3 regions of the Psychrobacillus sp. NPDC096389 genome follow, and region 1 is predicted to be linked to each of the others. Evidence: riboswitches for the same ligand, from Rfam matches in the RefSeq annotation. Region 1 holds a riboswitch; each other region holds the start of a gene.
What was found. Region 1 has a riboswitch for lysine ahead of ACIQ38_RS09545 (Na+/H+ antiporter NhaC family protein). Riboswitches for the same ligand answer to the same signal wherever they lie in the genome.
Positions count from the first base shown of each region.

Region 2: another riboswitch for lysine. It lies ahead of ACIQ38_RS16495 (transporter substrate-binding domain-containing protein); the one in region 1 lies ahead of ACIQ38_RS09545 (Na+/H+ antiporter NhaC family protein).
Region 3: another riboswitch for lysine. It lies ahead of ACIQ38_RS07185 (aspartate kinase); the one in region 1 lies ahead of ACIQ38_RS09545 (Na+/H+ antiporter NhaC family protein).

Region 1 is NZ_JBIWFB010000003.1:33,082-38,928, reverse strand. Features, by position in the region: gene ACIQ38_RS09565 (DUF72 domain-containing protein) at 1-603, shown strand, start outside; gene ACIQ38_RS09560 (sulfite exporter TauE/SafE family protein) at 603-1,421, shown strand; gene ACIQ38_RS09555 (bifunctional metallophosphatase/5'-nucleotidase) at 1,438-2,805, shown strand; gene yunB (sporulation protein YunB) at 2,845-3,621, shown strand; lysine riboswitch at 3,667-3,849, shown strand; gene ACIQ38_RS09545 (Na+/H+ antiporter NhaC family protein) at 3,942-5,513, shown strand; gene lipA (lipoyl synthase) at 5,629-5,847, shown strand, end outside.
Region 2 is NZ_JBIWFB010000007.1:65,831-71,677, forward strand. Features, by position in the region: gene ACIQ38_RS16490 (purine-cytosine permease family protein) at 1-966, opposite strand, end outside; lysine riboswitch at 1,257-1,441, shown strand; gene ACIQ38_RS16495 (transporter substrate-binding domain-containing protein) at 1,569-2,411, shown strand; gene ACIQ38_RS16500 (amino acid ABC transporter permease) at 2,686-3,438, shown strand; gene ACIQ38_RS16505 (amino acid ABC transporter ATP-binding protein) at 3,457-4,191, shown strand; gene ACIQ38_RS16510 (TraB/GumN family protein) at 5,162-5,847, shown strand, end outside.
Region 3 is NZ_JBIWFB010000002.1:193,233-199,079, forward strand. Features, by position in the region: gene ACIQ38_RS07170 (electron transfer flavoprotein subunit alpha/FixB family protein) at 1-148, shown strand, start outside; gene trxA (thioredoxin) at 488-802, shown strand; gene uvrC (excinuclease ABC subunit UvrC) at 853-2,628, shown strand; lysine riboswitch at 2,686-2,865, shown strand; gene ACIQ38_RS07185 (aspartate kinase) at 2,958-4,178, shown strand; gene ACIQ38_RS07190 (YslB family protein) at 4,632-5,045, opposite strand; gene ACIQ38_RS07195 (succinate dehydrogenase cytochrome b558 subunit) at 5,335-5,847, shown strand, end outside.

The sequences.
Region 1 (5,847 bases):
GACGACATGTTCGAGCGTTACCGAGAGTCTATTTGGCCTTTTAAAGAAGCAGGCAAACTTTCGATGGTGTTAGTGCAATTTCCGCCTTGGTTTACATGTGTGAAAGAAAACGTGGAATATATCCTTCGAGTGAAAGAGGAATTGAGAGAGTTCGAGCTTGCTATAGAATTTCGCCATCAATCTTGGTACTCGTCTACATATCAAGAAGGAACATTAGATTTTTTGAAAAATCATCATCTCCATCATACGGTGTGTGATGAACCGCAAGTTGGGGAAGGTTCTGTACCGCTGATATCTATCGCAACGTCGGATAAAGTACTTATACGTTTACATGGTCGAAATACATATGGCTGGATTAACCCTGGAAATAACGAAAAATGGCGAGAAGTACGCTATTTATACGATTATAATAAAGAAGAGCTTGCATTTATTCAAAAGAAAGTAGAGCAGTTGCAAAAGCAAGCAAAAGAAGTAGTTGTCCTCTTTAATAATAATTCCGGAGGACATGCTGTGAAGAATGCGAAAGCTTTTCAACAAATGCTTGGTATTGAATTTGAAGGACTTGCTCCGAAACAATTAGACTTATTTGAAGGTGGGATATAATGGAGTGGGTATTATTAGTAGTCGCGGGGCTATTTTCTGGTATAGTTGGGGCCTTAGTAGGTTTAGGAGGGGGCGTAATTTTAGTTCCAGCAGTGTTGTTTTTTGGGACAACATTAGCATTAATTCCTGATATTACGCCACAGAGTGTGGTTGGGCTTTCGGTTGTTATGATGATTTTCACGGGTCTTTCTTCTACGCTTTCGTATATGAAAACGAAGACGGTGGATTTTAGAAGTGGATTTATCTTTTTTATCGGAAGTATACCGGGGACCATACTCGGTGCGTGGGTGAATAAGGGACTAGATTTACCATCATTTAATTTATATTTTGGCATTTTACTTATTGTTTTATCTACCCTTCTATTAGTTCGAGATCGGTTAAAACCAGTGAAATGGTTTGTTGAAAACGGGAAAAAACGAACATTTATAGATGGAAAAGATACTTATGTGTATGGTTACCCAATTTGGTTTGCATTACTGTTAACATTTGGAGTTGGGTTTGCTTCTGGTCTATTTGGTATCGGAGGGGGATCGATTATTGTACCTGCTATGATACTACTGTTTCTATTTCCTCCTCATGTTGCAGTTGCAACGTCTATGTTTATGGTTTTCTTGTCTGCATTGGTGAATTCTGCCACGCATATATCTTTAGGAAATGTACCATGGTTATATACAATTCCGGTCATTCCTGCTGCTTATATCGGAGCAAAAATAGGAGCAAAATTGAATAAAAAATTAAACTCCGATACATTAGTATTGGCACTAAGAATTGTGCTGCTTTTATTAGGGGTACGCTCGATTATTGCAGGGTTATTATAAAAAAGGGGCTTAGAAAATGAGAGAGACGATTCATATTTATCATACGAATGATATACATAGTCATTTAGAAAATTGGCCGACTATTCATCAGTTTCTCTTAGAGCGCCATAATAGTCATGGACCGAGCGATTCTTATTTAACTTTGGATATTGGAGATCATATAGACAGATCTAATGTATTCACTGAAGGGACGCTTGGAAAAGGCAATGTTCAATTGCTAAATGATGCGAGATATGATTATGTCACGATTGGTAACAACGAAGGGATTACACTCAGTCATGACGATTTAGATACGTTATATTCCTCTGCTAACTTTGAAGTGATTGTCTCTAATTTTACAGATTTAAATGGGAATATACCTTCTTGGGTGCTGCCTTATAAAATTCATGTTACTCCTACCGGAATACGGATTGGTATTGTAGCTGCGACCGCAGATTTTGGATTGTACTATGAGCAATTAGGTTGGCGAATTCAACAGCCAATCGACCGATTAAAAGAAGTTTGCAAAGAGATAGAAAAAGAAGTAGATGTGCTTATTTGTTTATCTCATTTAGGGATATCACAAGATGAAATCATGACCGAGAAGATTCCGGAAATCGATCTAATTTTAGGTTCACATACGCATCATTACTTTGAAGAGGGTAAAATGGTTGGAAACACATTACAAGCTGCTGCAGGTAAGTATGGTGCTTATGTGGGGCAAGTGACAATGGATTATGATCATGACTCCAAAAGAATTGTATCCAAAAAAGCGAGGTTACACGCCATACATACACTGTCAAAACCGGAAGATGCCGAGTTGCAACTGGAAAAATGGGAAGTACTTGGAAACGAGGAACTTTCTGAAACTGTTCTCCATAATGATGGCATCTTACATAAAGAGTGGTTCGGTCATTCGGATATGTCTCATTTTTTCGGTAAAGCTTTGCTTACATTTACGAAAGCGGATTGTGCGATGTTTCCTGCGGGTATATTTTTGACGGATTTACCAAAAGGGCCAATTACAGCAAGTGACTTGCACCGTTGTTTACCGCATCCCATCAATCCATGTGTTATTACGTTGACAGGGGCGGAATTATTGGAAATTGTGGAGTTGTCTAAAAATGAGAAATGGCCACATTTAGAAGTCAAGGGACTCGGGTTTAGGGGCAAATACTTGGGAGCCATGCTTTTTGAACAACTCGTAGAAGATGAACAAGGGGACATATATATTGGAGGAGAAGTGCTCATGCTCGAAAAAGAGTATACACTTGTTACGCTAGATATGTTTACATTTGGTTACTTTTTCCCTTCCTTCAAGTTTGCTACGAAAGAATATTTTATGCCGGAGTTAATACGGGATGTTGTGAAATGGTACGGCAATCGGTTATTAAATCAGGCATAACACTCCCTCTTATTACATAGTAGTAATAAGGGGGATTTTTTGCTATTCTATCGAAAAAAAAAGCGTTTAACTATTTTTACTGCTCAGCGAAAACTAGCTATATTATTGGCACTTTTCATCTTATCCGTCGCTGGCGTATTTTATGTTGTTAACTATCGTTTGACTCCGACATATCTGGAATATGCGGAAGTGCAAACGAATAAAATTGCATCGATGGTTATTAGTAAAGCGATCAATTCAAGAACTGCCAACGTTTTAGATGTAAACGATATTATCGAGGAAGTGCCATCTACAAATGGCAGTACAAATATGGTAACGACGAAATTTAATACTGAAATCATTAATCGTGTTTTATCGGATACGAATAGTCTGGTGCAATCGCATCTAGAACAAGCAGAAAAAGGGAATTTATCAAGTTTGCCTTATCTGGATGATATTGAATATGATAAGCAAACGATGGAAGATCAAGGAGGAGTCGTGTTTTTTGTGCCGATGGGGCAGGCAACGAATATTCCGCTTATCGGTAACTTAGGTCCTAAAATCCCGATTCGATTTCATGTAATTGGTAACGTACAGTCAACCGTAGTGCCGACCATAACAGAATTTGGAATTAATAATGCATACGTTGAAGTAAGTATTCATATTAAAGTAAATGTCCAAGTCATTGTTCCGCTTGCAAGTAAGATGAGCGTTGTCGAACAAAACATTCCGGTTGCAATGGGATTAGTGCAAGGGCAAGTTCCTCACATTTATACAGGTGGAGATGGTTCTTCTGCGCCATCCGTAGAGGTGCCTATCCCGTTACCTGAAGATTAAAACTTCCGGGAATAGCAGAAATTACTGTTACAATAAAGAAAATGAATAATAGGTAGAGGCTGCAAAGCTTAATAGTACTATACGAAGAAGATGACACATATGATCGTATACGAAAGGAAGGTTTGCCGAAGCTAAATATTGTATGTCAAACGATATTTAGTTGGGGTTATTTTGAAAAAGAATAACACTGTTATTTATAGAGAATATAAATGTTGAGCTACGAAAGATAAATACTCATTTTAATGCTTAATTTCTATAGTGGAAGCCAACCTATGTGGATGACTAGGTTGGCTTTTTTATTTTTTGAGGAGGAACAGGTTTTGGAAAATACGATTTATTCATTATTACCACCGTTATTAGCGATCATCATGGTGCTTGTGACGAAGAGGGTGTTATTATCTCTTGGTGTAGGAATTGTCTCTGCAGCATTACTTGTAGAGAATTTTGCACCGGTCAGTTCGGGTTTACTATTATGGGAATCATTTAAAACTTCTTTTTGGGATGAAGGGATAAATGCTTACAATATTTATATTTTGTCCTTTATATTATTGCTGGGTGTTGTTACAGCGTTTGTTAGTTTATCTGGGGGAAGCACGGCATTTGCAGTATGGGCGATTAAAAAGATTAAAACTCGACGAGGATCGAAATTATTAACAGCATTTTTAGGAATACTTATATTTGTAGATGACTATTTTAATGCATTAGCAGTAGGTCAAATTGCAAGACCAATTACTGATTCGCATCGTGTGTCACGTGCAAAGTTAGCATATTTTATCGATTCTACTTCTGCTCCAGTATGTGTAGTGTCACCAGTTTCCAGTTGGGGAGCTTTTTTAATCAGTCAGCTGGGTGTTATTTTTGCAACACATGCAGTAACTGCTTATACCCCACTGGAAGCATTTATACTAATGGCTCCAATGAATTTTTATGTGATTGCGACGTTAGCTATTGTGTTTTTCATAGCTTGGACAGACTTTGACTTATTAGCAATGAAAAAACAGGAGAAAAGAGCGATTGAAACAGGTGAACTTTATGATTCAAGTAAACCAAATCCAGGAGATCTACAAGGAAATTTTCCAGAAAATAATTATGGAAAAGTAGTAGATTTAGTGTTGCCGATTGTTTCATTAATCGTCGTGACACTATTTGCAATGTTTTGGACAGGTTATAAACTTTCAGGTTATAATTTGAATTTATTTGTTATCTTTGAAAACACAGATGTTCCACTCTCTTTATTTGTTGGTGGTTTGACAGCGACGATTTTAGCTATTGCACTGTATGTACGACAATTTAATACGAATCCGGAAGCAAATATAAGATTCGTGTGGAAAGCACTCGTAACGGGTGTTCGTTCGATGCTCCCTGCTATACTAATTTTAATTTTTGCATGGTCTTTATCTTTCTTGATCAATGCATTAGAAACAGGTGCATTTTTAGCTAATTTAGTGACAGATCATAATATTCCTGTAGGAGTTATCCCTGCTTTGTTATTTGTATTAACAGCATTTATGGCATTTGCAACTGGATCGTCATGGGGGTCATTCGGTATTTTATTGCCAATTGGCGCAAGTATTATCATGGCGATAGAACCGGAATTACTATTACCAATACTGGCAGCTGTTTTAGCAGGAGCAGTTTTTGGGGATCATTGTTCACCAATTTCGGATACAACAATCATGTCAGCAACTGGTGCAGGAGTAAATGTTATTGATCATGTTATGACGCAATTACCTTATGCCATTATTAGTGCCATTATTGCGACAATCGGTTATTTAGTTTTAGGATTGACTGGTTCAGTAGTCTTAGGAATGCTTACGGTGGTGGCTATTATTATAAGTTTATTCATCGTTTGGAACGTCAAAAGTAAAAGCAAAATAGAAGCAAATAATTAATTATCGCACCCCATTTTTTAGTCCTAGAATGTGAGTTCAGAAGGTTGTTTGAATTCTAATAATATGGTACATTGACAACAGTGTGGTTAGTTTATAAAGAATGGGGTCGCTATAAATGACATCTTGTAAGCCTACGAAATCAGAGCATCAACGTAAACCAGATTGGTTAAAAATTAAACTAAATACGAATGAAGACTATAAAGGTCTAAAAAAATTAATGCGTGAAAATAATTTACATACGGTTTGTGAAGAAGCAAAATGCCCAAATATTCATGAATGCTGGGGTTCACGAAGAACTGCTACTTTTATGATTTTAGGAGCAGTTTGTACACGT
Region 2 (5,847 bases), on a different contig from region 1:
TTTAAAAATATTCTCGAAGAAATTAGAAAGTGATAAAGAACTACTATATATATTTGTAACGTTTATCCGTAGTTGTGTTAACATCGTGAATAAGGCGCCGCCAATACCTAGTAGTAGAACAATATAAACTCCCGGATTTGGTTCACCTAAACGTACACCGAACCATATACCGAGACCCCCCATTACACCAAAACAGAAAATTTGAGGGATAAATCCAATAGCAAAAGATCCTAACTTAATATCTTTTGGCTTAAGAAAACGTGCGTAGTCCGAAGAAAGTAAAGCGGTAAGACCCATTATTCCATGATGCATCCCGATACAAAGCAGTAATGCTTGTCCACCCATTTGAACACCTTCTGGCATATACGTCCAAAAAGCTCCTTCATAAATGGAAGGTTTGTAGAATGACATAATAATGGCAGCCACTAAAAAAATACCGAAAATCGGTAGAGACCACTTTTGTAATTTATCAAGCTGTTTGATTCCAAACCAATTTAATGGAATGACTATTGATCCGAAGAAAATGATTAGTGCCCATTCTGGTAGGGCGGGGAAGAAGGTGTGAATTGCGGAAACTAAAATTAGTCCTTCAAATGCACAATACATGATGAAGTTTGTTGCATAAATGAATGAGGTTAACGATGCACCTATGTAACCAAAACCTCCACCTCTAGATAATAAATTGACATTCATACCGGATTTTGCTGAAAGATAAGCAATGAATGTTCCGAGTATACCAGCAACGATTATCGCGTATATGGAGGATATGATGGCATTGATGGCTCCAAATTGGAGTGCCATAACGCTTCCCATTTGAAAATAAAAAATTGCCGTTGCGATACCAAACGTGATGTTAGTAATACTAAACCAACCCATTTTTCTCTGATCTCGTGGCACTCTGTCTAGTGAATAATCATCTTTCATTTCTTCTGACACTTTGTGATCTGCGACTTGGACAGATCCCATAATATCAACTCCCTTTTTTATAGAAAAATTTAAAATGTAACTTCCATTTTGTTGCATAAAGATTCGTTCACCAATTCATCCGTTCTCCATTATACCAGAAACAGCAAGGTTTTATCAAATGCAGTGCTCAAAGAGATGTCTTTTTTAGTAAAAACTTTCCTATTGAAGAGTTATAAAACACCTTTCTTAAAGTTAAATTTTGGATGCCAGATATTAAGGGAAGAGCGGTTGACACATAGTATATGTTGTTGTAGACTATGAACAATAATTAAATACAACCTCACTTAAATAAGTGGGGTAGAGGCGCGATATTTATTAGTCCTTAGTGGAGTTTGAGAAGCAATGATACTAAGGAGAAGGAGATGTCGCCGAAGTTTGTAAATATTTCTCCGTATTACATGCTGGGTCTGCAGTGAATAATTGCAGGACTGTCCACTTTAAACGTCCCGGTTTATCGTGGTGTGCTATCTCATTTGGGTAAAGTAGAGGATTTAGGGCAACTATACAAATTGCGACCTGAGTTCATCTCAGGTCTATTTTGATAGATTGTCCTTTTTTATTGTTTATAAACATAGACTAAGAATAAAAGGGGAGAAATACACATGAAAAACAAATTATTAATGTTCACGATGTTCGTATCCGTATTGTTACTTTTGGCTGCATGTGGGACGGACAATACAGAAAAAACAGGATCGTCTTCAGAAGAAAGTAAGGATACATTTACAGTAGGCCTAGAGGCAGGTTACCCACCATTTAACTGGACTCAATTAGATGATTCTAACGGCGGAGTAAAAATTTCTGGAAACGCAGAATATGCGGGTGGATATGATGTAGAAATCGCTAAAAAGATTGCAGAAGGATTAGGGAAAGAACTAGTAATTGTAAAAACAGAGTGGGATGGATTAGTTCCGTCATTACAATCAAATAAAATAGACGCAATTGTTGCTGGTATGTCACCAACGGCAGAACGCAAACAATCAATCGATTTCTCTGACAATTATTACACATCAAATTTTGTTATGATTGTCAAAAAAGGCGGACCATATGAAAATGCTACTTCTATTCAAGATTTTAGTGGAGCGAAAATCACTGGTCAGTTGAATACTTCTCACTATGGTGTAATTGATCAAATCGAAGGTGTTCAAAAACAACCAGCTTCTGATAATTTCTCTGCAATGCGTGTAGCTTTGGAATCAGGCGTGATTGACGGATATGTATCCGAGCGTCCGGAAGGAATTAGTGCTTCTGCTGCAAATAAAAACTTTGCAATGGTTGAATTTACCGAAGGATTTGTTGCAGATGAAGAAGAAACTGCGGTAGCGGTAGGTCTTAAAAAAGGTAGCGAACTAACAGATCAAATAAATGAAATTTTAGCAAAAATTTCAGAAGAAGAGCGTCAAGAAATTATGGATAAAGCAATTCAAAATCAACCAGCTGCTGAATAATGAGGCAAGCGAACCGGCTGCTACTTATTGCAGTCGGTTTTTAACTTGAAGCAGCAAGTAGTAATTGCTGATTAGTCAGAGTAACCAACATCCTGTTGACCTAGTCCTCGGGAGGATGTCAGGGATTTTGAGAGGTACTAGAATGGAGTTAGCTTAAGATCGTCGCGTCCAGGCGACAACGGCTAACTGACCTGCATCACGCAGGCCTAAATGCAATACAAAATCTGGACGCAATTACGCCGAGGTGTAATTGATTAATTAAAGGAGTGAAAGTATGAGTATTGAGTGGATTATATCGATGATCATTGATAATTGGCCACTGTTTCTTCGTGGGGCAGGTATGACACTCTTAATCTCCATAATTGGTACTATAGTAGGTGCAATTATCGGTTTGTTAGCAGGTGTTATTCGTACAATACCTACGCCTGAGCGAAAAGTAAAAAGAGTTTTATTGAAAATAGTGAATATTATTCTATCGATTTATATAGAGTTTTTCCGTGGAACACCAATGATCGTACAAGCGATGGTTATATTCTATGGTTCTGCAATGGCATTTGGAGTAGATATGGACCGAACTGCAGCAGCTATCTTTATCGTTTCGATTAATACAGGGGCTTATATGGCAGAGATTGTTCGAGGTGGAGTTATTTCTATCGACAAAGGACAATTCGAATCTGCACAGGCGATTGGTATGAACCATATACAAACAATGCTTCATGTTGTATTACCGCAAGTAATTCGCAACATTTTACCTGCGACAGGTAACCAATTTATTATTAACATTAAAGATACTTCCGTACTAAATGTAATAGGGGTGACGGAACTATACTTCCAAACGAAAACAGTTGCAGGAATTAGTTTCAAATACTTTGAACCGTTTTTCGTAGCGTGTATTTTGTACTTTGTTATGACATATTCAGTAACATTAATACTACGTTACTTCGAAAGAAAATTAGACGGTCCTGAAAATTACAGTATGATTGGTCAACCAGCACAAGTAACCTTAACAAATACGAAAGAAAGCTAAAACGGAGGAGGAGCAGTAATGGCAAAAGTAATTGATATACAACATTTAAGCAAATCCTTTGGAGCACGTGAAGTACTAAAAGACATTGACTTCTCTGTGAATAAAGGAGAAGTCGTGAGCATAATCGGTTCATCCGGATCAGGTAAATCCACTCTTCTTCGTTGTATAAATCTTTTGGAAAAACCAAGTGGTGGTCAAATTATTTACAACGGTGAAAACATTTTAGATGACAAACATGATATCCATGCCTACAGAACAAATCTAGGGATGGTTTTCCAACAGTTTAACTTGTTTAATAACCATAATGTATTAGGCAATTGTGTCGTCGGGCAAGTAAAAGTACTAAAACGTTCCAAAGAAGAAGCAGAAAAGATAGCGATGAAATATTTAAAAGTTGTTGGGATGGATCAATACGTCAATGCAAAAGCAAGCCAGCTATCTGGTGGACAAAAGCAACGTGTGGCAATCGCGCGAGCACTTTCGATGGAACCAGACGTGATGTTATTTGATGAACCAACGTCGGCACTAGATCCTGAGATGGTAGGAGAGGTTCTAAAAGTCATGAAGGAACTTGCGGAATCAGGACTTACGATGTTAATCGTTACGCATGAGATGGAATTTGCAAAAGAAGTTTCAGATCGGGTTGTGTTTATGGATAAAGGGGTTATTGCAGAAGAAGGAAGCCCGGAGCAAATATTCAACAATCCAACACAAGAACGTACGAGAGAGTTTTTAAAACGCACGTTAAAATAACAAAAAACATCCATTTATGTTGAAACGTAGATGGATGTTTTTTTTAGATAAAAGCATATCCACTTGTTAAGCAAGTTGTTTGCCAAAGCTTCTTCAAACAACACAAAATGCGTCAACCTTTAGGGATAATGCGCCGCAAGGTATTCGCTAGCCACGTCTTGCATGCGCCAACTCGTGTTTCACACGAGTGTCTTATGACTGCGACTCATGCGGCCCGACACACTGCGGCAAATATATCCGAGCTAATTATCTGGAGAAGTTTACCCAATAAAAAATGCGCAACATTCTAGCCATTACTCGCAACATTGTATAGAATTCCCGCAACATTCTACCTCAAATGCGCAACATTATGGGGTAATTGCGCAACGTTGACAAAAATGAGTCACAGCCATCGTTGTCTCACTCCAAGTAAACTTGTTGTTATAAGAATTAGTTGCTTTCATATGCAATTTAGTTGCTCTCACGCCTATTTTGGTTGCTTTCGGAGTAGATTTAGTTGCTTTCCACAATCAATTGGTTGCCCTAAGCCATTTACTGGATACACTCCATGAAAAAATTAGCATCACATTTTGTTTTTAGCGAGCAGATACTCAATAAGTAAACAATTTCTATTGATTTTCACTGTAGACGGCGAACTCCTATCAAGACCAAAAGAATGAAGGTGTTACCACACGATGTGGCGCTCTTAGCCTTTGTTCTTCTGGGAGCAAAATGAGCCTTCACAAGGGTGAAAGCTCATCACTCAACCCACGGAAAGCGTCGGTCCTGCAGCGAAAATCATGGCGGACACTTTATTGAGCCCGCTAAGACGCATTATCCCTAAAAAGCCTAATTGTCACTTTTTATATTACCTTTACTAAATTAATAAAACATAATTGAAATTTACCCCAATCTGCTTCATTATTAACAATAGACAGTCTTTTGTGATGCATTTATGCAAAAGAAATATGCGCAACGAAGGAAGAAACTTGTGAGAGAAGAAAATATTACTCGTATAAACTTAGATGGTAAAGAATTAATATTAATCGGAACGGCACATGTATCTAGGCAAAGTGCGGAACAAGTAAAAGAAGTAATTGAAGCTGAAAGACCAGATTCTGTATGTATAGAGCTAGACGAACAGCGATATCAATCCGTGATGGAAGGAAGCAAATGGAAAGATACAGACATTTTTAAAGTAATAAAAGAAAAGAAAGCAACATTGCTTTTGATGAATTTAGCAATATCCTCTTTCCAAAATCGTTTAGCAAAGCAATTTGAGATAAAACCAGGGCAAGAAATGATCCAGGGGATTGAATCTGCAAAAGAAACAGGAGCAGAGCTAGTGCTTGCAGACCGGAATATCCAAATCACCTTTTCTCGTATTTGGCATAATCTCGGATTTATGGGGAAAGCCCAATTACTTAATGGAGTAATTTTTAGTATTTTTAGTAAGGAAACCATTTCAGAAGAAGAACTGGAAAAAATGAAAACACAAGACACGTTAAATGCAGTGCTTGCGGAGTTTACGGAATCCTTTCCAAGGTTAAAAACACCTTTAATTGATGAGCGAGACCAATATCTAGCCCAAAAGATTAAAGACGCACCTGGCAATAAAGTAGTAGCTGTTTTAGGTGCTGCACATGTTCCTGGTATTACGAAAGAAATTCATAAGGA
Region 3 (5,847 bases), on a different contig from region 1:
TATGTCAAACTCGAAAATTATTGTAGCGATCAACAAAGATCCAGAAGCAAACATTTTCAAAGTGGCTGACTACGGTATTGTTGGCGATTTATTCGAAGTAATCCCGTTACTTACGGAAGAATTCAAACAATTGAAAGTAAATGCTTAAAAGGTGACTCGGCTCTTTTTTGGAGCCGAGTTTTTACTTGTATAGATCTAGCTCCAGCGCCTTGCCCCTCGGGGTCAAATGTGAAAAAGCTGCTCCTGCGCAAGCTCGTCGCAAACAAAGGCGTTTGTGGTGGCTGAGGAGCTGCCTCCTCGCTTTTCCCCATTTGCCTGTCGGAGGCCCGCACGATGCGGGTCATACAGTTGTTGCGACACGATGTCGCGAACTTAGACTGTATTCATCTTAAATAGGCGCTTGCGCTTTTCGTGTAAGCTAATATGTAGATGTAGCAATATGAGTCTGCTATAATCTAGTTATATGTAATTAAAGGAGGAATTTTTAATGGCAATAGTTCATGGAACAGATCAGACTTTCTCACAAGAGATTGAGAAAGGTTTAGTATTAGTAGATTTTTGGGCAACATGGTGTGGACCTTGTAAAATGATTGCTCCTGTACTTGAAGAAATGGACGCTGAAATGAGCGATAAAGTAAAAATAGTTAAAGTAGATGTAGATGAAAACCAAGCAACTGCTAGTCAATTTGGTATTATGTCAATTCCAACACTAGTATTGTTCAAGGATGGTCAACCAGTAGACAAAGCTGTTGGTTTCCAACCAAAAGAAGCGCTAGTTCAATTTGTAGAAAAAAACGCATAATCTAAAGCCGGGTCCGATAAGGTGCCCGGTTTTTTTAAACGGGTGATAAAATGAACGATTTAATACAACAAAAATGTGCCATATTACCAGATGATCCTGGATGTTATTTGATGAAAGATCGCCAAGGGACCATCATTTATGTCGGCAAAGCGAAAATATTAAAAAATCGTGTGCGTTCCTATTTTACCGGATCACATGATGGAAAAACACAAAGATTAGTACAAGAAATAGTTGATTTTGAATATATCGTCACATCGTCTGAGTTAGAAGCGCTTATTCTTGAGCTCCATCTCATTAAAAAGCATGATCCCAAGTACAATATTATGCTTAAGGACGATAAAACGTACCCATACATTAAAATTACAGCGGAAAAGAATCCGAAGTTAATTATTACAAGACAAGTGAAAAAAGACAAAGGAAAATATTTTGGTCCTTATCCAAATGCACATGCAGCGAATGAAACCAAAAAACTATTAGATCGAATATACCCATTGAGAAAGTGTGCGAAATTACCCGACCGCGTCTGTTTATACTATCATTTAGGGCAATGTCTAGCTCCATGTGTAAAGGAAATAGAGGATTCCACTTATAAAAAGATGACGGATGAAATTACAAGCTTTTTAAATGGTGGCTATACGCATGTAAAAAAAGAATTAACTGAAAAGATGAATGATGCTGCAGAAAACTTAGAATTTGAACGTGCAAAAGAATATAGAGACCAAATTTCCAATATTGAGATGGTCATGGAAAAACAAAAGATTACGATAAACGATTTTACGAGTCGGGATATATTTGGTTATTCCGTTGATAAAGGCTGGATGTGTGTCCAAGTATTTTTTATCCGGCAAGGAAAGCTGATTGAAAGAGATGTTTCCCTTTTTCCTTTATATCGTGACCCAGAAGAAGAGTTTTTAACATTTTTAGGTCAGTTTTACGCTAAACCAGAACATATTAAACCTAAAGAGGTATATGTCCCTAATAATACTGACGTACATTTAGCTTCGAAATTATTAGATATGAAAGTAATCATTCCGCAAAAAGGATTGAAAAAAAACTTAGTAAAGCTTGCAGAGAAAAATGCTGTACTTGCTTTAAGTGAGAAGTTTCATTTGATCGAACGACAAGAAGAGCGGACGATAGGTGCAGTAGAGGAACTAGGTAATTTAATGGGGATTGCAACGCCTAATCGAATGGAGGCTTTTGACAATTCTCATATACATGGTACCGATGCTGTATCAGCAATGGTGGTATTTGTGGATGGAAAAGCATATAAAAAGGATTACCGAAAATATAAAACAAAAACCGCTGCAAAACATGATGATTATGGAGCAATGCGAGAAGTAATTCGCAGAAGATACACACGTGTATTAAAAGAAAATTTACCTTTACCCGATTTAATCATTATTGATGGAGGAAAAGGTCAAATAGAAGCGGCTCGTGAAATTTTGGAAGATGAATTAGGATTGGAAATACCGATTGCTGGTCTTGCAAAAGATGGGAAGCATCAAACTTCTCAACTTTTATATGGTAATCCAATCGAAATTATCCCAATGAAGCGGACGAGTGAAGCGTTTTACTTATTGCAACGTATTCAAGATGAAGTGCACCGATTTGCCATTACATTCCATCGACAACAAAGAGGGAAACATACGATTGCTTCTTCTTTAGATGGAATTGAAGGAATTGGTCCAAAACGGAAAAAGTTATTATTAAAACATTTTGGATCGATTAAGAAAATGCAAACCTCGACTAAGGAAGAATTTATGGAAGCTGGGCTTTCTAGTAAACTAGCCGACATGATGGTAGAACATTTTCAGAAAAAGTGATTGTCTTCTGAATATTCTTGTGGTATGGTTGATACAATTTAATATTCACTATAATTAAGTGAAGATAGAGGTGCAAACTGACAAGAGTACTTAGCGGGAAGATGAAAGGATCTGTTGATCGCTAAACGAAAGGGTCATTTGCCGAAACGTAGAATAGCTTTTCCTATTCTAGGTTGGTTCTGCATTGAATAAATGTAGAATTGTCAGAATTCAGTATTCTGGAGGGCTATCTCACATGGACATTATTTGACCGTGTATGAGACAATGCTTTTCACAATATGTGAAAAGCATTTTTTTATCCTGACAGATAAATAAGGGAGAGAATATGCATGAGTAAAATTGTGATGAAGTTCGGTGGTACTTCTGTAGCGACTACAGAAAAAATTGCTAATGTAGCAAACAGAATTAGGAGAGAGAGAGAAAAAGGACATGATATCGTTGTTGTTGTGTCAGCAATGGGTAAGTCCACAGATGAGTTAGTCAATTTAGCAAATGAAATAACAGACATTCCCTCCAAACGAGAAATGGACATGCTGTTATCTACTGGAGAACAAGTGACTATGTCATTACTTGCGATTCAGCTTAATGTATTAGGATTAGAAGCCGTTTCTCTTACCGGTTGGCAAGCAGGTTTAGTGACGAATAATGTACATAAAAACGCAAGAGTAGAGAAAATGGATGGTTCTAAAATAAATAATTTATTAAATGAAAATAAAATTGTTATTGTTGCAGGCTTTCAAGGAGTTTCAGAGGACAATGAAATTACAACCCTCGGAAGAGGTGGATCAGATACCACCGCAGTCGCAATTGCAGTAGCAATTGAAGCAGAAATTTGTGATATTTATACGGATGTCGAGGGAGTATTTACATCTGATCCAAGATATATTAAGAATGCCCGAAAACTAGAGCAACTGGAATATGACGAAATGCTTGAGCTCGCCAATCTAGGTGCTGGAGTTCTTCACCCGAGAGCGGTAGAATTTGCCAAGAATTATCGAATCCCACTTAGAGTTAGATCAAGCTATGGAGAAGAAGAGGGAACTATTTTAAAGGAGGAAGTAGATGTGGAAAATAATTTAGTAGTGCGTGGGGTAGCGTTTGAATCAGATATTGTGCGTCTAACGATTGAGTATGATGTGCCGTTTAATGGATCATTAGCGTCTATTTTTACGACTTTAGCAGAAAATCATATTAATGTTGATATTATTGTACAATCGATTGTAGATGGCGTAAGACCTGCCGTGTCGTTCTCTATTAAAAAAGAATCGTTAGCAGAAGCTATTACGGTATTAGAGACCCATAAAAAAGTACTCGGTTTTACATTTGCAGACTTTGAGGTAGGCTTAGCGAAAGTTTCTATCGTTGGTTCTGGTATGGTTTCCAATCCAGGAGTTGCAGCGCAAATGTTCGATCGTCTACGCCAAGAGAATATTCCGGTAAAAATGGTAAGTACATCTGAAATAAAAGTTTCGGTTGTTATCCCGCAAGCGGATATGATTCCAGCTGCCAATGCACTGCACGATGAGTTTGACTTGGCTATCAAGCAATAATGAAGAGCTAACTATATAGAAGGGACGTGACACAACTACGTCCCTTGTTTGCGTTGCCCGGCAAAATAACGGCTGAACAATGCTGACGAATTATAAATGCGCAACGTTCCAGTCGTTACTCGCAACAATGAAGTGCATATGCGCAACATTCCACTTCAAACGCGCAACCTTTACAAAAAAGGGTCATAGTATCGTCTGTCTCACTCCAAGTAAACTTGCTGTTATAAAATTTGGTTGCTTTCCTCGTCAATTTAGTTGCTCTCGCGCTTAGTTGATTGCTTTCAGACTAGAATTAGTTGCTTTCAATAGTTGTTTGATTGCTCTTAGCCATTCATTGGAATTTTATACAATGGCACGAGACTCTCTGCAGGAGCGTCAGCGATGGAGTGGCTCCTTTTCTACATGATAAAAAATAAGAAAAAGCATTGACTGGCTATAATAGCCAGTCAATGCTTAGTTGGTAATTCTTACATCCCATTTTACCTGTAGTGAAACAAATCCATTTTTATCTGGCTCTTCATCATAACATTCTGTTAAATAACCGCCGATTTTCTGTTGTTGCTCCGCTAAAAAGCCTGCTTCTAATCGGTGGCTTCTCAATTTTCCGCTTTTCGGTAAATTGTGCGTATGTAAAGTGTAAAACGCCGAATCTTTCGTTGTTTTATTTAATTCAAGTGTTCCCCAACCCGCTTCTTGGAAGAAAGTAATGGCTTCATCCATTGAATAAAGTGGAAACTTGCGAGCGAGGTCTTTTCCAGCCCAATATAAAATATCTTTTTCATGTTTTCCGAGAATAGAAGCAAGCACGTGGTCTCTTAGTAATTCATATCCAAAGGAAGTTACATGTGAATGTTCCTTATCATTCAAGTAGCAACCCTTCTTTCAAAAAGTAAATATCATTTGTCTTTGTCTATTTTATCATAAATAATTTCTTGTTGGTAATGGAATAGTTTGTGAAAAAATAATCGAATCATTATTTAAATATGCATCTATATGATTATTGAAAAGTCTAAAGATGCCTTGACGCTCTAAAATGATGAGAGTACAATGGATATGTCATAAATTCGTAACATGATGATGTGAACAAGGTATGAAAACTATTCTTTTAAAATAATTTTTATACCTAACAAATGTAAATTTGAGGGGGGTAACTGTTTTGTCGAAAGATCGAGAATTTTATTGGCGCCGCTTACATTCTTTGTTAGGAATAATTCCAGTTGGATTATTTGTGGCGCAGCATTTAGTAGTAAATCATTTTGCTACTAGAGGGGAAGAAGCTTTTAATAAAGCATCTGGTTTTATGGGAAGTCTTCCATTTGTTGTTTTATTGGAGATTTTCATCATTTATTTACCTTTAATGTTCCATGCTTTTTACGGAATCTATATTGCATTTACCGCAAAGAATAATCCGAAAAACTTTGGTACGCTACGTAACTATCTATTTATTTTACAAAGATTTACTGGGATTTTCCTTGTTGTTTTCATCGCATGGCATGTATTTGAGACAAGATTTCAAGCTGCAATCGGTGCGAAAGAAGTTAATTTTAACATGATGGCGGAGATTTTATCAAATCCTTGGATGTTAGGTTTTTACATCGTTGGAGTTATTTCAGCAACATTCCACTTAGCTAATGGTATTTGGTCATTCTTAGTTAGCTGGGGAATTACA